Regions from separate parts of the Clostridium algidicarnis genome, predicted to be linked through region 1. Evidence: a T-box and tRNA genes for the amino acid it is inferred to sense, from the RefSeq annotation. Region 1 holds a T-box; the other holds one or more tRNA genes.

What was found. The T-box of region 1 lies ahead of tyrS (tyrosine--tRNA ligase). A T-box ahead of a tRNA ligase gene usually reads a tRNA of that ligase, here a tRNA-Tyr.
Region 2: it has a tRNA-Tyr gene. The T-box ahead of tyrS (tyrosine--tRNA ligase) is inferred to sense a tRNA for this amino acid. The anticodon was not compared.

Annotation. Positions count from the first base shown of each region.
Region 1 covers NZ_JNLN01000001.1:1,371,280-1,381,406, reverse strand. Annotated here, with positions in the region: gene BV55_RS0106840 (PspA/IM30 family protein) at 1-157, opposite strand, end outside; gene BV55_RS0106835 (hypothetical protein) at 183-947, opposite strand; gene BV55_RS0106830 (hypothetical protein) at 1,466-1,666, opposite strand; gene BV55_RS15755 (hypothetical protein) at 1,756-1,968, opposite strand; gene BV55_RS0106820 (transporter substrate-binding domain-containing protein) at 2,546-3,367, shown strand; gene BV55_RS0106815 (amino acid ABC transporter permease) at 3,383-4,039, shown strand; gene BV55_RS0106810 (amino acid ABC transporter ATP-binding protein) at 4,026-4,748, shown strand; gene tyrS (tyrosine--tRNA ligase) at 4,807-6,006, opposite strand; T-box leader at 6,165-6,423, opposite strand; gene BV55_RS0106800 (PHP domain-containing protein) at 6,500-7,147, opposite strand; gene BV55_RS0106795 (ABC transporter substrate-binding protein) at 7,460-8,503, shown strand; gene BV55_RS0106790 (ABC transporter permease) at 8,503-10,127, shown strand, end outside.
Region 2 covers NZ_JNLN01000001.1:2,146,547-2,156,673, forward strand. Annotated here, with positions in the region: gene spoIIID (sporulation transcriptional regulator SpoIIID) at 1-236, shown strand, start outside; gene mreB (rod shape-determining protein) at 331-1,362, shown strand; gene yyaC (spore protease YyaC) at 1,467-1,997, opposite strand; tRNA gene BV55_RS0110215 (tRNA-Thr) at 2,295-2,369, shown strand; tRNA gene BV55_RS0110220 (tRNA-Tyr) at 2,373-2,457, shown strand; tRNA gene BV55_RS0110225 (tRNA-Val) at 2,464-2,539, shown strand; tRNA gene BV55_RS0110230 (tRNA-Thr) at 2,566-2,640, shown strand; tRNA gene BV55_RS0110235 (tRNA-Tyr) at 2,644-2,728, shown strand; SAM riboswitch class I at 2,820-2,919, shown strand; gene metK (methionine adenosyltransferase) at 3,018-4,193, shown strand; gene nagA (N-acetylglucosamine-6-phosphate deacetylase) at 4,248-5,378, opposite strand; gene recD2 (SF1B family DNA helicase RecD2) at 5,619-7,853, shown strand; gene BV55_RS0110255 (hypothetical protein) at 7,892-8,923, shown strand; gene BV55_RS0110260 (ComF family protein) at 8,896-9,672, shown strand.

The DNA.
Region 1 (10,127 bases):
TTCCTAAAACCTGCGCTGAGCTTAATTTAGCCTTATTCAAATTTTCTTCCATATCCCTTATTTTTTGATCTAAAAGTTCTATTGGATTTTCTGCTTCATCTAATGCGTTATTCACCTTTGCCTTAAACATATTTGATACTCTTGAAAATACTCCCATTTGTATTACCTCCATATTTTTTTAATTATTTTTTCCTTTTAATGTACTTCCTAATAACATTTATGATTATAACTATCAATATAATATATACTAATAATTTAAACATACCTCCTATGAAAGATGTTGATCCGCCATAACTTCCTACCCTAGCTCTCCCTCCAAAAAAAGGAATGGGTATTGGTATAAAGCTCTTTTTTGAATTTTCATATTTACTACTTTCTGAGCTACTCTTGCTATCTTTATCCGACTTTGCATTATCAGTTTCTTTAGTGTTTGAGAATCCTCCCGATTTAAATCCACCAGGAGCTGCCTTTGATGGATTATCCTTTGAATCATTTTTACTCTTAGTATCGCTACTACCTTCTTTTGGACTAGAAAAGTCTCCTGATTTAAATCCCCCAGAGGGTGCCTTTGATGTCGACTTAGGTTTTGCTGGAGTTTTAGTACTATTGCCGTCACTTTTTTTTGTATTAGAAAATCCTCCAGATTTAACCCCACTAGAGGGTGCCTTTGATGGTGCTTTTGATGGAGCTTTAGGTGTACTTGGACTTTTAATTCCACCACCACTAGATTTTGGACTAGAAAAACCACCAGATTTAAATCCCCCAGATGATGGTTTTGCTGCAAGAAGTTTAGTATAACTAATATCAAAATCCATAAATTCATCACTTATTATTTTATTTTCACTTGTTATCTCAGCTGCAAAGGCAACATTATGATCTGAGTCTTTATATCCAATTGCCTCCATGCTATCAAATACCAAACTACTAGTTAAAAAAACAAACACCATAGCAATTCCAAATAAAATACGGTTTTTTGTGAACTTACTTATTACAATCACCCCACTTATTGTTTTATAGTTTTATTTAAAATTCTTAAATGAAAGCTTTTATATTTTTAAAAAATGTTCCACTAAGAATTATTAAAACCTTATCAATTAATAATAGATAGAACAATTTAATATATTCATATTATAACAAATTTGTCTTAGTTTGCTTATAAGGAATACATCTCTCCATCTGAGTATTAGAAGAACTTATCCAAGAGCGTAGCAGCCGTCATCCCCACCTTGAAGAGGATAGGGTGTTACGGATGGTAGCCATGGCATAAATTTCATGCGCTTACCATAATTACATTATACAGTATATATTACTATATATCAAGTTTAGAATTAACCCTTTTTGAGATTGAAATACTGGTCTTAACTAATTAAAGCTATTTAAATAGTATAATCTCTGTTTCTCTTATGTTACCTTTATATTCCTATCCCCCGCCTTATAACTTCTAACTTTTAAATGAATAATCTTTTTATTTATTTAGATCTTTTATAAAAAGGATTATTCCTAGAACAACTGCAATAACTATAATTATAAAAACAATTAAAATAACTATCATCTTCTCTTTTGATCCGTCTTTAAACGCAAAATATAACTGTGCGCCCATAGAGCTTGCTAAAATTATAGCTATAATAAGCATAATTTTAGATTTCGAACAACAAGTTTCTTTCAATACTATTCACTCCTTTATAATGAAATAAACTGTTAATCATATTTCTTAATTATTTTATTTTAAGGCTTTAATAAGCCGAATTTTCTTTGTCACTCAATTATTGCTGTATAATTTAATTTTGCTTTTATAATACTAATATTGAATACTCTAACAATAGCACTTTGTCTTATTTCCCTTTTCCAATTTATTTTTAGTGTGCACTGAGTTGTTTTAAGACCACTTTTTATGTATTGTACTAACCCAAAACATTTTCTAACCTTTATACTTATACTTTCAGCATATACTCCGTATAATCTAACCACTTAAAATATTCTACTAAGAATAATTAAAACCTTATAAATTAATAATACATAGAACAATTCAACATATTCATATTATCACAAATTTCCCTTAATATGCTTTATTTATTCCATATAAATAAGCTGCTACGCACGCTTATTACAACTATATCTATATACCATTAATTAGAAGGCTTATTAAAATTATAAGTTTTCATTACATACTTATACATTACGTGTTTAAATGCTAACTACATAATGTATACCTTATTATAGCGTGCATAATCATGTTAATACGTATCTCCTAACGGAATACTTTGTTAAATTTTTGTGCAATTAATCTTATATTTAAAAATATTTTATAAATATACTTGCATATTTATAACTATTAGTTGTATAATTATGCACATGCCAATTAATTAACCAAACAATGAAAATTAGTTTAATTTAAATGTGGACAATACTAAAAACATATTACTTATCCACAGGATAGTAAACAAATTTTATTAAATGTTTATGTAAATAATATTAAAAAACATCAAGTGATTCTTAGACCATGATGGTAGCCATGGGATAAATTATTTTAGGGGGAGATTTTAAAATGAAAAAAACAGTATTAAAAACAATATTATCTGTAGCAATTATCGGAGTTATGGGATTTTCCTTATCCGCTTGTGGAAAGAAGGATAATAATACAAATCAAAGTCACTTAGATAAGGTTAAGACTTCTGGAAAGCTTGTCCTTGGTACAAGCGCTGATTATCCACCTTATGAATTTCATAAAAATATAGATGGTAAGGATACTATTGTAGGTTTTGATATTGCTATAGCAGAAGAAATAGCTAAAGACCTTGGGGTAACTCTTGAGGTAAAGGATATAGATTTTGATGGTCTTTTAGCTGCTTTAAATACAGGTAGTGTGGACATGGTTATGGCGGGTATGACTCCTGATGATACAAGAAGAAAAAAAGCTGACTTTTCAAATATATATTATAATGCATTGCAGGACATAATAATAAGAACTGAAGATAAGGATAAATTTAATTCTTTAGAAGATTTTAATGGTAAAAAGATAGGTGTTCAAAAGGGTTCTTTGCAAGAAAAGATGGCAAATAACCAATTAAAAAACAGTGAAATTAAAGGTCTTGGTAAGGTTACAGACTTAGTTCTTGAACTTAAAAATAACAAGGTAGATGGCATAGTTGTGGAAAAGCCAGTAGCTGAAGCTTACATAAAAAGAAATTCTGATATGACTTTATCTACTCCAAAACTTGAAGAAGAGGGAGAAGGCGGATCTGCTATAGCACTTAGTAAGGATTCAGGCGAATTTTTAGAAACTATTAACAATACTTTAGATAGACTCGCTAAAGATAATCTAATTGAAGGTTTTGTTGTTAAATATAATGAATTAATGGAAGAATAGCAGGGGGGATTTAAATTGGATTTTAGCTTTTTAGGTGAATATTCAGGGTTTTTCTTTAAGGGTACTAAGTTTACCCTTATCCTTGCTTTTTTCACAGTAATAATTGGGTCATTAATAGGTCTTTTACTTTCTCTTATGAAGCTTTCAAATAAAAAGATATTAAAAGTTATATCCTCTATTTATATAGAATTTATAAGAGGTACTCCGGTTCTTGTTCAACTTTATATTATATATTACGGTCTTCCAGCTATTGGAATAGAGCTGCCAGATCTAGTGGCTGCAACTATTACCATGTCTATTAACAGTGGTGCATATGTAGCTGAAATAATTAGAGCTGGTATAAATGCAGTAGATAAAGGACAAACAGAGGCTGCAAGAAGTCTAGGTATGGGAAGCTCTATGACTATGGCAAATGTTATAATTCCTCAAGCTTTTAAGAATATCTTGCCTGCCTTAGGTAATGAATTTATTGTAGTTGTAAAGGAATCTTCAATAGTTTCCGTTATAGGAATTCATGAACTTATGTATAATGCAAATACTGTTAGGGGTACAACCTTCCAACCATTTGAGCCTCTAATAGTTGCAGCTTTATTTTATTTTGTAATTACATTCACCCTTTCAAAATTACTTGGAATAGCTGAAAGGAGGATGAAAATAAGTGATACAAATTAAAGATTTAACTAAAGACTTTGGTGATAATAAAGTTTTAAAAGGTGTTAATGAAGAGATTAAAAAAGGTGAGGTAGTGGTTGTTATAGGCCCTTCCGGATCTGGAAAGAGTACTTTTTTAAGATGCCTTAACCTTTTAGAAATTCCTACCTCTGGACAGATAATATTTGAGGGTGAGAATATTACAGACAAGAAAGTAGATATAAATAAATTAAGAGAAAAAATGGGTATGGTATTCCAACAGTTTAACCTATTCCCACATAAAACAATTTTAGACAACATAACCTTAGCTCCTGTAAAGGTTAAAGGTAAATCAAAGGAAGAAGCTGAATCTATAGCTTTTAAATTACTTGATAAAATAGGACTTAGAGAAAAGGCGAAAAGTTATCCTTCTCAGTTATCAGGTGGACAAAAACAAAGAATAGCTATAGCTCGTGCTCTTGCAATGGAGCCTACTGTTATGCTTTTTGATGAACCCACTTCAGCACTTGACCCTGAAATGGTTGGGGAAGTTTTAGCTGTTATGAAGGATCTAGCAAAAGAAGGCATGACCATGGTTGTTGTTACCCATGAAATGGGCTTTGCAAAAGAAGTTGGAGATAGAGTTTTATTTATGGATGATGGAAATATTGTAGAAGAAGGCAAGCCTTTAGATATATTTTCAAATCCTAAAAACTCTAGAACAAAAGATTTCCTAAGTAAGGTACTTTAAATAAAGATAACCAGTAAATACTCTAATATATTTACTGGTTATCTTTTATTTTGAGTTATTATAACTTAATCTTAGCAAACTTTTTCTTTCCTACTTGTATTATATCCTCATCCTTTAATTTTACATCATTAAAGTCGTTAACCTTTTCTCCATTTATCCTAACTCCACCTTGAGTTATAAGCCTTCTAGCTTCACTGTTAGATGATGCAAGCTTTGCATACACTATAACTTCTATAAAGTTCATAGTATCAGTTATTTTTACAGGTTCTAGATCTTCTGGCATTTGATTTTTCTGAAACACATGTACAAAGTGATGTTCAGCTTTTAAGGAATCCTCTTCACTATGATATAATCTTACTATTTCTTTAGCTAAACTCATTTTTACATCTCTTGGGTTTACGCTGTCTGACGCAAGATTAGCCTTCATTTCATTTATCTTATCTGGATGTATATCTGTTGCAAGTTCAAAGTACTTTATTATAAGATCATCTGGAATTTCCATAGTCTTTGTGTACATAAGCTCTGGACTATCATAAATTCCAATGTAGTTTCCAAGACTTTTACTCATTTTTTCCTTACCATCAAGTCCTTCTAATATAGGCATAAATAAAGCAATTTGGCACTCCTTGCCGTATTCCTTTTGCATAGTTCTACCCATTAATATGTTAAACCTTTGATCTGTTCCACCAAGTTCTATGTCTGCATTTATTGCTATAGAATCGTAAGCTTGCATTAAAGGATAGAAAAACTCATGGATCCCTATACTTATTTCATTTTTAAATCTATTTTTAAAGTCTTCTCTCTCAAGCATCCTCGCTACACTGTATTTTGCCGAAAGCTCTATAACATCTCTAAAATTAAGCTTTTCAAGCCACTCACTATTAAATCTTAAGTCTGTCTTTTCTTTATCTAATATTTTAAAAATTTGCTTTTCATAAGTTCTTGCATTTTCCATAACCTGCTCTTTTGTAAGTTGTTTTCTCGCCTTTGACTTACCTGTTGGATCTCCTATCATTCCAGTAAAATCACCTATGATTATTACCGCTCTATGACCTAAATCTTGAAGTTGCTTTATCTTTCTTAAAACCACTGCATGACCTATATGAATATCAGGAGCACTTGGATCAAGTCCGAGCTTTACTACAAGAGGTCTATTTTCTTTTTCTGCTTTTACAAGCTTCTCTTTTAATTCCTCTTCATTTATAATTTCTGCTGCACCTTTTTTAATAATCTTTAATTGTTCATCTACACTTATCATAATAATTCTCCTCTCTAATTTTGCATGGTATGCTATAGGTGTTTTGGCTACTTATAAGCCTATAATAATCTTTAATGCTAATTGAAAACTTTTCTCTAAAATAAAAATTATCATCTATAATCTTTTAAATAAAAAAACCCCCGTCCCTATAGCTAAGCTATAAGGACGAGAGTGTATAATCTCGCGGTACCACCTTAATTTATTTATATGTCACCATATAAACCTTTTCGAGTACAATATAATACTCTATCCCTATAACGTGGGAAGGATCCGTCAACAGCCTACTTACTTAAATAAATTAAGCTTTAAGTGTGATACTCCAAGACGTATTCAGCATACTATTCTTCTCTCCTTTACACCAAACAGGAGCTCTCTTTGGAAGATTAATATCTTACTCTTTCTTTTCATAGTATTTAAAATGAATTGTTTCATTAAATTCACCTTATGGTATCAGATATAAAATAAAATGTCAATATTATAAAATAATTATTACTTACGCTGTCTTTAAAGTATCATAAACATTTATAGTTTCAAATCCCTTATCCTTTTTTCTAACTGGGCAAAAGTTCCCTTGTTTAATTGCTTCTATAAAATCTTTTTCATCTCTTATATTGTCAGCAAATTTTGTAGCATATGTACCTATTTTATTTACCACATGAGCGTCACTAGCCCCAAAGCATCCCAGATTTAATTCTGTGGCTAAGGCGTAGGCATAAAGATTTGCAAAGGGATATGTACTCCCATTGAAGGCTTCTACCCCTGTAAGTGTGGACTTTACATCTCTTATGTGATCTCCAAGTCCTCTATTATTATTTCTATAAGGATGTGCACTTATGGTAACTCCATTAACCTTATTTACCATTTCTATAAGCTCTTTTGCGTGAATCATTGTTTCTGGCAACTTTTCAAGTCCAAATACTAGGATATCCCCTTCAAAGGTTAAAATTTCTGCCCCTACAATAACCAAAACTCCATCTTTATAAAATGAAGGTGCTATATCTCTTCTCAATCCGTTGCTTTCGTGATCTGTTATGCAAACTCCATTAAGACCTATTTCCTTTGCTCTTTTTGTTATCTCATCAAGACTCATGTTGCTATCATCTGAATATATATTTTCATGCATATGTGTATCTATAATCATCTAAAACCCCTTACATACATTTACTAAAGTTATTAAAATCAATTTATCATAGCCTATCTAACTATTAATTTTAGTAACTTACAATGAATAATATATAAGGGTTTTCACCCTCTTTCTTTTATATAGTGGTTTAATGTATCTTTTGTTATATTTATATTCTAATACAAAAGCTTAAGTTTTATTATTTTAATTACAAATGATAGATACCTTACCTATAGTATTTATCTATACTGATGAAATAAATGTAGAATCGTGTTAAAATTTAATTAAATTTGCAAACTAAAATTTTTCTCTTTGAAAGGAGTATTTATTATGAAAAGATCTTCTAATATTCTTGCGCTTTTATTGTCTGGTGTTTTAACCTTAGGTCTTTTTGGTTGTGGTAAAAAGCCTTCTTCAGATGTTCCAAATACTGATGAAACTAAGAAGGAGTCTACGTTAAATATAGTAGCTACCTCAGAGGATTATAAACCACTGTTTGAAAAATTTACCAAGGAAACTGGAACAAAGGTTGAATTTTTATCCATGTCTTCTGGAGAGGTAATCTCGAAAGTAAAGGCTGAAAATGGAAAACCTATGGCTGATGTTTGGTTTGGTGGAGGAATAGATGCATTCATGCAAGCTAAGGATGATAATTTACTTAAAAAATGTGAGTTTGAAGGATCAAATGACCTTTCTCCTAATTTTAAAGATGAAGATAACTATTGGTTTAGCAAGGGCTTAACTGTGGTTGGCTTTATTGTGAATAATGATGTATTAAAAGAAAAGAATCTTCCAGAGCCAAAATCTTGGAAAGACTTAACTAATCCTGTCTATAAAGATGAAATACTTATGTCGAATCCTGCAATTTCTGGTACTAACTACGCTGTACTTAATTCATTAATACAAACTTTAGGTGAAGAAGCTGGCTGGAAGTACTTTGAAGAATTAAATAAAAACATACCTTATTACTCAAAAAGAGGTAAGGATCCAAATGTCAAAACAGTTGCTGGTGAAGTTGCAATAGGTATAACTTATATAGACAAGTCCCTTGAAAATTTAGAAAAAGAAAAAAATGCTAAGTTAATTTATCCTGAAGATGGAATTCCATGGGTTCCAGAAGGAGTTGCAGTATTTAAAAATGCTAAAAACCCTGAGGCTGCAAAGGAATTTATGACTTGGGTGTTTAAAGATGAAAACTTAAAAGAAATAGCAAAGATAGATAATAAAGACACTGTAAAAATAATAAAACCAAATCTCCAAGGTGTTGAATTAACCTTCCCAGAGGATAAGCTACTAAAACAAGACATTTCTTTATTCGGAAAACAAAGAAAAGAAATGTTAGAAAAATGGAGTGCCCTTGTAGGGGACAAATAATGAAAAGTTTAAAATCCAGGGTATCTAACAATAGATTAGATACCCATTTTTATAATATAATCGATAAAATGCTTATCCTTCTAATATTTCTTTTAGTATTTACATTTATACTTTATCCTATACTTGCAGTTATATATAAAAGCTTTTTCCCAAATGGAAGCTTTTCTTTAGAGCTTTATAACGACATATTAGTTAACAACAAAAAACTTCTTAAAAATAGTTTGTTTGTAGCTAGCTTATCTACTGTCTTTTCTACCTTAATAGCTTTATGTATATCGATTTATACAAGCTTTTCTAAACATAAAATTAAAAACTTAGTTATGTTTGTATTAATATTATCCATGATATCTCCTCCCTTTATTTCTTCTTTAGCATACATTCAGCTTTTTGGGAAAAGGGGATTTATAACTCATACATTATTAAAATTAACCCTTAACCCTTATGGATGGAAGGGAATTGTTATAATGCAAAGCTTGTCTATGGCATCTTTAAGTTCCTTAATGCTAATAGGAAGTATAAATTCTATAGATAAAAATCTTTTAAATGCCTCTAGAGATCTAGGGTCTGATAGTAATTTTGCTTTAATAAACATATTACTACCACTTATGAGACCTTCACTAATAGTATGTGCATTATTATCCTTTGTAAAATCTTTGTCGGATTTTGGGACTCCTATGGTGATTGGAGGATCTTTTAATGTGCTAGCTACTGAAATTTATATGAGGATAATAGCATATTCCGCCTTAGAATACGCATCAGCTCTTAATGTTCTTATTTTAGTTCCTTCTTTGCTACTTTTTATAGCCTATAGATTTTATATGAAAAGATCTTCTAACCTGACTAAAGCTTCTGGAAGATCAAGCTATGAAGATTTAGATATAAAGATTAAAGGTATTCCCTATTACTTTATAACCTTAGTAACTTTTATGTTTTTAATAATGACCTTGCTTCAATATACTAGTATATTTTTATCTAGTATATCTAAGTTTAGCTATGGTAAGTTTCAGTGGACTTTGGATCATATAAAATATTTAAGGGTGTATAATAGTTCAAGCTTTATAAGGAGTATTGTTTATTCTCTTATAGCAGGTATCTTTGGAACACTTCTTGGTATATTAATAGCTTATTATGTAGAAAGAAGAAATATTATAGGTACAAAGTCTTTAGATTTTATATCAACCCTACCTTATATAATACCAGGTACCTTTTTTGGAATAGGCTATATTTTGGCCTTTAATAATTATCCCTTAGAGCTTACAGGTACCGCTGCAATAGTTGTTCTAAATTGTATCTTTAAGCAGTTACCTATGACCACAAAAACTAGTAGTTCTTCACTATCTTTGATTAATCCTGATATAGAAAGGTCGGCAAAGGATTTAGGTGCTAGTAACTTTCATGTGCTAAAAGATGTGATCTTTCCTAATATGAAATCTGCCTTTGCTATAGGTTTTATGAATAATTTTACTAGTACCATGACCACCATAGGAGCCATAATATTTCTAATATATCCAGGTCAAAAGGTGGCTACTGTAGACTTATTTGATGCAATTAACAGTGGAAATATGGGAGTTGCTTCCGTAATATCTAGCATAATAATTCTTATAACCTTAAGCATAAATATAGT
Region 2 (10,127 bases), 780 kb from region 1:
AGAGAGTGCTAGAAGTAGCCAAATATATAATTGATTCAAAATCGACTATAAGAAAAACAGCAAAAGAGTTTGGTGTTAGTAAAAGTACAATACACAAAGATATGACAGAGAGATTACCTAAAATAAATCCCGTAATTGCAAAGGAAGCAAAACTAATTTTAGATTTAAATAAATCTGAGCGTCATATAAGAGGAGGAAAAGCTACTAAATTAAAATATAAAAATGTTGAAGGATAGGCACATTCTTAGTATAATATAAAAGAAGATTCTGGATATTCTTATATGGAATAGCCGAATTAATATAAAATTGGAAAGTGGGAGTGGAAGTAGAATGTGCTTTTGGAAAACAAATATGGACATGGGCATAGATCTTGGAACAGCAACTGTATTGGTTTATGTTAGAGGTAAGGGGGTAATATTAAAAGAACCCTCAGTTGTAGCAATAGATAATAATACAAATAAGGTACTTGCTGTAGGAGAAGAAGCTAGAAAAATGATAGGTAGAACTCCAGGGAATATAGTAGCTATAAGGCCTATGAGGGATGGAGTTATATCGGATTATGATACTACAGAAAAAATGTTGAAATATTTTATAAGTGAAGCTTGTGGGAAAAGAAAGATCTCAACACCGAAGGTTGTGATTTGCATACCTTGTGAATCCACCGAAGTAGAAAAAAGAGCAGTGAAAGAGGCTGCAATGAATGCAGGTGCAAAAAAGGTCTTTCTTATAGAAGAACCACTAGCTGCAGCTATAGGCGCAGGAATTGATATAACTTTACCTAGTGGCAATATGGTTATTGATATAGGTGGTGGGACTACAGATATAGCGGTAATATCTTTAGGTGGAATAGTTGTACGTGAATCTATTAAGGTTGCTGGGGATAAATTTGATGAAGCCATAATTAAATATGTAAGGAAAAAGCATAATCTCATGATAGGAGAAAGGACAGCAGAAAATCTTAAAGTTAGTGTAGGTAGTGTATTTGTTGAAGAAGAAATTAGCGAAGATGTAAAAGGTAGAGACCTATTAACAGGGTTACCTAAAAGTGTAACTGTAACATCTTTTGAAATGAGAGAAGCTTTAATTGATACCGTCATGGTAATTTGTGAAATGACTCATGCTGTATTAGAAAAAACTCCACCTGAATTAGCATCTGATATAGCAGAAAAAGGAATAGTAATGACAGGTGGCGGATCTTTACTACATGGTTTGGACAAACTAATAGAACATGTTTCAAAAGTCCCTGTACATATTGCAGAGGATCCTGTTGGAAGCGTTGCCATTGGAACAGGAAAGATGCTCGACTTTATAGACAAACTAAATATTACATTAGATGATAATAAGGTTGAGCTAATTGACTAAAATATGATTTGAATTTAATTTACATATATTTTATTGCGTTTAAAGGACTACTCTTTTTTTATAGGGTAGCCCTATTATAATATAAAATATAATACCTAGGTTAGTTAAAGTTTTAATTTATTTAATTGCAAGGAATTAAATAATGATTCTGTTATTACGGTTGCCATATCTACAATAAAGCTTAAACGTATGGTGTTGTTAATAAAGATGTTGTCTCCATTGTTGAAATCAACTATCCCTATAATTGATGTATCACCAACATGCGGTAGAGTTTTACCTACCCCTTTACCTGGATGTAAAGGAAGATTCCTAAATTGAATTTCACCTATGGAAGACTCATCACCTAAACATGCATCTATTGCTAATATATTAGAGGTAGGATGTAGTAATTTGATATGTGAAACCTTTTCAATTAAGTTCAAAGCATGGATAGGAGAAGAAATACTACCATAAACAGGCAAGGGGAAAAGTTTATATGTTAAAAATGTACCTACAATTGGACCTAGAGAATCTCCGATACATCTATCTGTACCTACACATATTAAAATGGTGTTTTTATCTATATAATTTTTAAGTAACTTAGAAAGTTCAAAAATAGCCATATCATTCTTGTAATGAATCTTATCCTTTTTCAATATAACCGCCTCCTAATTAATTTATATGTTTAATAAAAAATAATATTACGCTACATATAAAGTGGCTATATAGAAGGATTAGGGTTTATATATTAAATTATTTAAATATTTAGTGTATAATTTATTAAAAAAATATGGATAGTATCCAAAAACATAGTATTATAGAGTAAAATGAAGTAATGAAAAATTGACTTAGGATAATGAGGTAAAATGGAGGTTGAATTTATATCTATATCTAGGTATACTAAACCTTGTCAGCCGATGCGGTATGTAAAAAGATAGAGCATTGGTAGATATGCTGGCATGGCTCAACGGTAGAGCAGCTGACTTGTAATCAGCAGGTTGTAGGTTCAATTCCTATTGCCAGCTCCACATGGAGGAATTCCCGAGTGGCTAAAGGGGGCAGACTGTAAATCTGCTGTCTACGACTTCGATGGTTCGAATCCATCTTCCTCCACCAATCCCAGGGCGCATAGCTCAGCTGGGAGAGCATCTGCCTTACAAGCAGAGGGTCACAGGTTCGAGCCCTGTTGTGCCCACCATTTTTAAAATTAAAACTATATATTTTGCTGGCATGGCTCAACGGTAGAGCAGCTGACTTGTAATCAGCAGGTTGTAGGTTCAATTCCTATTGCCAGCTCCACATGGAGGAATTCCCGAGTGGCTAAAGGGGGCAGACTGTAAATCTGCTGTCTACGACTTCGATGGTTCGAATCCATCTTCCTCCACCAAAAGACACATATGTGTCTTTTTTTTGTTGAGATGATATTGACGTAATAAATGTAATATGGTAGAATTTATTATGTTATAAAATTATATAAGCTCTTATCAAGAGAGGTGGAGGGAAAAGGGCCCTATGAAACCCGGCAACCGGCGAATAAGCCACGGTGCCAATTCCAGCAGTATAACTGCAAGATAAGAGAGAAGCGAAATAAAGTCACTTCTTTCTTGAGGGGCTTTTTTATTATGTTTTAGAAAGGAGTGAAAACTATACTAAAGAAAATTTAGTATAGGAATATTATGAAGAAACTATTTACATCAGAATCAGTAACAGAAGGACATCCTGACAAAATGTGTGACCAGATATCCGATGCCATATTAGATACAATATTATCAAAGGATCCGAATGGACGAGTAGCTTGTGAAACTATGGTAACAACAGGTATGGTAATGGTAGCTGGCGAAATATCTACGGATTGTTATGTGGATATCTCAAAAGTAGTTAGAAAAACCATAGAGGAAATAGGATATGTAAGAGCTAAATATGGATTTGATGCTGAAACTTGTTCAGTACTTACATCTATAGATGAACAATCAACTGATATAGCTATGGGAGTAGATGAAGCTTTAGAATCTAAAAATGGTACTAAAGAAGAGCTTGGAGGAATTGGTGCTGGAGACCAAGGAATGATGTTTGGATTTGCCAGTAATGAAACAGAAGAATATATGCCTCTTCCAATATCTATGGCCCATAAGTTAGCAAGAAGACTATCAGAAGTAAGAAAGAATGGAACTCTTCCTTATCTAAGGCCAGATGGAAAAACTCAAGTAACAGTAGAATATGAGGATAATAAACCTAAAAGAATCGATACTATAGTAATATCAACTCAACATAGCCCTGAGGTATCTTTAGAGCAAATAGATAAAGATTTACGCAAGTATGTAATTGAAGAAGTAGTTGAATCTAACTTATTGGACAAGGATACAAAATATTATATAAACCCAACAGGTAGATTTGTAATAGGGGGACCTCAAGGAGATTCAGGATTAACAGGAAGAAAAATAATAGTTGATACTTATGGGGGATATGGAAGACACGGTGGAGGTGCTTTTTCAGGAAAAGATCCAACTAAGGTAGATAGATCTGCAGCTTATGCAGCAAGATGGGTTGCTAAAAACTTAGTTGCAGCTGGAGTTTCTGATAAAATAGAAATTCAAGTAGCTTATGCTATAGGTGTTGCAAGACCTGTATCCATTGATGTAGATACTTTTGGGACAGGAAAAATAAGTGATGAAAAAATAATAGAAATAATTAACAATGTATTTGACTTACGACCAGCATCAATAATTAAAGAACTAGATCTAAGAAGACCAATATATAAACAGGTTGCGGCCTATGGACATTTTGGTAGAAGTGATCTAGATCTACCATGGGAAAAGTTAAATAAAGTGAATGTTATAAAAAGGTATATATAAAAATTAACCTGGATATTTTAAAATATCCAGGTTAATTTTTCGAATATGGAAATATTAAAGAATTATCTTTCCATTAATTATAACCTTTTTAATATTTATTCCATCATCAAATAGTAATAGATCGGCATCGAATCCTTCTTTAACAGAGCCTTTAAAAGTAGCTACCTTACAAAGTCTTGCAGGATTCACAGTAGCCATATTAACAATTTCGTTTAAAGGATAATCTGTGTTGTTATAAACATTTTTAACAGCCTTATCTAGAGTTAAAATAGAACCAGCAAGAGAACCAGATTTTAATCTAGCAGCGCCATTTTCAACAATGACCTTTTGTCCACCTAAAGAATAAATTCCATCTGGCATTGAACAAGCCATCATAGCATCAGTTACTAATAGTACCTTATCTAAGCCCTTTTGTTTATAGGCAACTCTTAGAGAAGGATAACTTATATGAATTCCATCTGAAATTGTTTCGGTAGTTATAGAAGAATCAAATATTGCACCAACAGTTCCAGGATTACGATGGTGAAGCCCTGTCATAGCATTATAAAGATGAGTAGAGTGGGAAATACCACATTGTATTCCTGTCATAGCCTCTTCATATGTGGCTTTAGTATGTCCCATAGAAGCAGTTATATTATTATCTCGTAGGTATGCTATAAGCTCACAAGCACCTTCTATTTCAGGGGCTATAGTAACGCTTACTACAGTATCAATATTGTCACCTACTATATCTAGAAATGTTTGAAGAAATGGGTTTTCTACAAAGTCAGGGTTTTGAGCACCAATAGCTTTTGGACTTATAAAGGGTCCTTCTAAGTGGGCTCCTAATATATTGGCGCCATCAGTGCCTTTTAGTTTAGCTTCCTTTATAGTTTCGAGAGCTTTTTTTATGTCGCTTATAGAACAAGTCATTGTAGTTGGCAAAAAGGAGGTAGTACCATATTTGGCAATAGTTTTTGAAATTATATTTAATGATTCATAACTTCCATCCATGGTATCACGCCCTCCAGCCCCATGAATATGAACATCTATAAATCCAGGAGATAAGTACAACCCTTCAGCATCGATAACATCCTTTTCATCAGTATTTTCAGGATTTATAGATGTAATTTTACCATTATGAAGTAAAACGGAACCCTCTTCTATTCTATCTTCGTATATTATTTTACAGTTTTTAATTAACATGAAATCACCTCAATAACATATATTTTAGATATATTTATTATAGGTCATGTTGATAAAAATGACCAGTTAATATAAATTAGCATGTAGCTGTTAAAAACAATAAACAACAATTAATAAATTAGATAACTTGAATTTACGTTTTATTATACTATAATTTTCATTATAACTATTTTTTTAAAATCTTTATTAAGGGTAATTGTGATATAATTACTTTAATTAAGAATTGAGTGAGGAGATTATATGGAAGAAATACAAGTCACTGTAGAAGATATAATATTTAAAAATGAAGATAATGGATATGTGGTTGCAAGAGTAGACGAAAAAGGTGATGATACAGTCATTGTAGGGTGTATACCATATATATCAGAAGGACAAAATTTAAAATTAAAAGGTGAATGGACTTTGCACAAGCAGTTTGGTAAGCAATTTAAGGTAAATGAGGCTGAGGAAATATTGCCAAATAGTTTAATTGGAATTGAACGATATTTATCTTCAGGGGTGATACTAGGAATTGGACCTGTTACAGCTAAAAAGATTGTAGATAAATTTGGAGAAAAAACTTTTGAAGTTTTAGAAAATGATATAGATAGGCTTTCTGAAATAGAAGGTATAGGAGAGAAAAAAATAGAACTTATATACGATTCTTACTTTAAGCAAAGAGAAGTGAAAAATATTATGGTGTTTTTACAAACTTATGGTGTAACACCAAATCAATGCATGAAGATATACAAAAGATTTGGAGCCGAGTCTATAAGTATTATAAAAAATAATCCATACATATTAACTGAGGAAGTTTCAGGAATAGGATTTAAATCAGCAGATAAAATATCTAGAAGTTTAGGTATAGAAATTGATTCAGAGTTTAGAGTTCAAAGTGGAATAAAACATGTAGTAAATCAATTTTGTGCTTTAGGAAATACCTACATGCCAAAAGATGAGCTTATAAAAGGTGCTTCTGAAATATTAACAGTAAAAGAAGAGTTAATAATTAAAAACATATTTGATTGTGTTATTGATGGAAAGGTTAGAGTAGAACTAATAGATGGTGTAGAGTGCGTATTTACATTACCCTATTATTATGCAGAGCTTGGTATAACAAAATCTATGCTTTCCATTGTTTTTTCAAGCTTTGATACTATAGACGTTAATATAGATAAACAAATAAAAGAATTTGAACAAGAAAACAATATGAGTTTTGCTATTTCACAAAAAGAAGCAATAAAAGGTGTAATAGATAATGGTGTGGAAATAATTACTGGGGGTCCTGGAACAGGTAAGACTACTATAATAAAATGTATCATAGATATATTTGATAAAAATGGTATGAGTGTAGTTATGGCGGCTCCAACAGGGAGGGCTGCAAAAAGAATGACAGAGTCAACCGGAAGAGAAGCTAAAACTATTCATAGGTTATTAGAGCTTGGATTTGGATTAAATGATGAAGAAATGGCTTTCTCTAAAGGGGAAGAATCACCTTTAGAGTGTGATGTTATAATCATAGACGAGGCATCCATGATAGATGTGTTACTTATGAATAATCTTTTAAAAGCCTTATCTTTAGGTACTAGACTTATAATAGTAGGAGATGTAGATCAATTACCATCTGTTGGAGCAGGTAATGTGCTTAAAGATCTTATAGAAAGTGAATGTGTAAAGGTGGTAAGATTAAAAGAAATATTTAGGCAAGCAAAAGAAAGTATGATAGTAGTTAATGCTCATAAGATTAATAATGGAGAAATTCCAATATTAAATGATAGGGATAAAGACTTCTTTTTCATAAAGGAAGAAAATAAAGAGAATATTTTAAATACAGTTGTAGAATTAATAAATACAAGGTTACCCAAATATAATGATTCATGGAATAAACAACAGCACATACAGATTTTATCACCTATGAAAAAAGGACCTTTAGGTATTATAAATCTAAATTCTAAATTGCAAGAGGTTCTAAATCCTAAGGCGGAAAATAAAAAGGAAAAAGAATATAGAAGCACAATTTTTAGAGTAGGAGATAAAGTTATGCAAACTAAAAACAACTATTCTTTAAAGTGGATAAGGGTAGATGGATATGGTGACAAAGAAGGACTTGGAGTATTTAATGGAGACATGGGGTTTATTCAAAATATTGACGAAGAAGATAATACTCTAACAGTTATATTTGATGAGGAAAGAGAAGTCATCTATGAAAATATAAATATAGATGAATTAGATTTGGCTTATGCAATAACTATACATAAGAGTCAAGGTAGTGAGTTCCCAGTAGTTATTATGCCTATATTTGTAGGGTCACCTTTGCTTATGAATAGAAATCTATTATATACAGCAATAACAAGGGCTAAAAATTTAGTGGTACTAACAGGTTCTGTTAAGGCACTTAAATACATGGTTCAAAATGACAGAAGCTTTGAGAGATTTTCTTCATTAAAATGGAGGATGAAGGATACAGTTTCTAATGAAATTTTTAATGAACAATAAAGTAGCAAATATATGTTAATAGATTTGGAGGGACATAAATGTCCATATTTAAAGTTTTTAATAATAAGAATGAATCTATAAAAGATGCACATGCAGATCAAAATGTTATGAACTGGGTAAAGAAAAATAAAAAATACTTAAATGTGGTTTCTATTCCTTACAATAATTCCTTAACATTTCTAGAAATAATACTTGAGCTAATTAAAGAAAATAAAAAGATCTTGTATATAACCAATCAAGATATAAAAGATATTTCATTATTAAAGAAAATAAGGACAATAACTTCATTTAGAAATTATTGCTACTTTAGAGGAAATTATACCAATTTAGAAGATAAGCTTTTAATAATAACTAATTACGATAGTGCATATTTAATGAAGGATAACTTTTATTGTATTATATATGATGATATTAATTGTTACTCAGAATATCAAGCAAAGGATATAAGAGGCCTAATTTATAAAATTAAATCTGAAAAATATATAGTTGCATCTATTGAACCAGTTTTAGAAGAAGGAGATATAATAGAAATTACAAAGAATACAAGGGATATTCCTATAATAGAGCCTAGAATAATTACAACCAAAATAGATACAAATAAGGAAATACCTTATATGATTTATGATTATATGAAATGGTTTGTAAAATCTAGGCGAAAGGTTATATTATATGCACCAGATAACCAAAAGGCAGATAAGATTTATAGACAAATATCAGATTTAAGAGAAGATATAAGAACAAGTATAATACGATACAATGATTCAAATATTAATATAATAAAAAAACGATTAAAGATGAGAGATGAACCTATAATAATAATAATAGATAATATGAATACTTTTCATATGGAAGTCAATAATTTAGATATAATAGTTTATTTTGCAGATGATGAAAGTTATGATTATAAAAAATTAACTTATATATGTGGAAAGGTAGGTATGAAGGAAGGATTTAGCAACTCCGAAGTGATTTTTCTTGCAAATAACCTTACTTTAGATATGGAGAAAGCTAAATCTATAACTAGAAACTTCAATAAGGTAGCATGGGAAAAAGGTTTAATAAATATTTAGATAAAGAAAATTTAAAGACATATAAGACTAGTGAAAATAGTCTAAAAAAGTTTATGAAGGATAAAACAAAGGTTTTAGTTGCTTCCTTAAGGTATTTAATTAATTGTAGCTTATCTATTGTGTTTCCAGAAGGCTCATTTTGCTTACTATGCAAAGAAGAAAGATTGCAAGGGTGCTTTTTATGCTATGAATGTAAAAATAAAATAAAATTAAATAAAGAAGCTTTTTGTATAGAAATTAAAGATATGGAGTTAGTATATTATTCAACATCTTATTATTCTCATGAAATCAGAGAATTGTTAATGAAATTTAAGTATAAAAGAGATTTTAATGTTGCACGGTTTTTTGTTTCTAATATTATGCAAATAATAGATTACAATAAAATAAATTTTGATATTATATGTTATGTCCCAGCAAGTAAAGATGGTAAAAATGCTAGAGGTTATGATCAAAGTGAAATATTAGCATGCATAATAAAGGAACAAAGTGGGAAGCAAGTAGTTAGGTGTATAAAAAGAAATACAAACACACAAGAACAAAAAACTGTAAGTGTAGAAAATAGGTGGGAAAACTTAAGGACAGCTTTTAAGTTCGATATTAAATATTTAAAAGAAGTTAAAGATAAAGAGATAATACTTATTGATGATGTTGTAACCACAGGCTCTACCTTATATTTTTGTTATAAAGAATTAAAAAATAATGGCGCTAAAGAAATTAATATATTGACTGTTGCAAAAAGTAGGTTATAATATATTATGAAGCTAGGTTTGTGGTTGAAAGTCGATGCCAGTCGCAGGCAAAACGATCCACGTAAGTTAGATAAAATGTCTAATGATCATGGTGCGGCTTAGAGGTTAGTCCTGCCATTTATAAAAAAATGAGAGAATTAGTAGTGAGGGGTTAATTCCTAGTAGCAAAAACTCCAGCAGGCGGGTGTGGGGTCAAAGACCAGGTCAACTAGCTAGATAAAGCCTTTAGTCAAAAATTGACTAAAGGCTTTATTTTTTAAAATTATGTATTGATAAATAATTAAATGAATTATATATTAATGTAAAATATATTTTAGCAGATGCTAATTAAAAGAAATAAGATTTTAATCATAAAGAATATAATGAGATAACAAGAATTTTAAAGATATAAAAGGATAAATCAACATAATATTTTGTTAATTAACACAATAGCCCTTGTTAAATTTCAAAAAAGG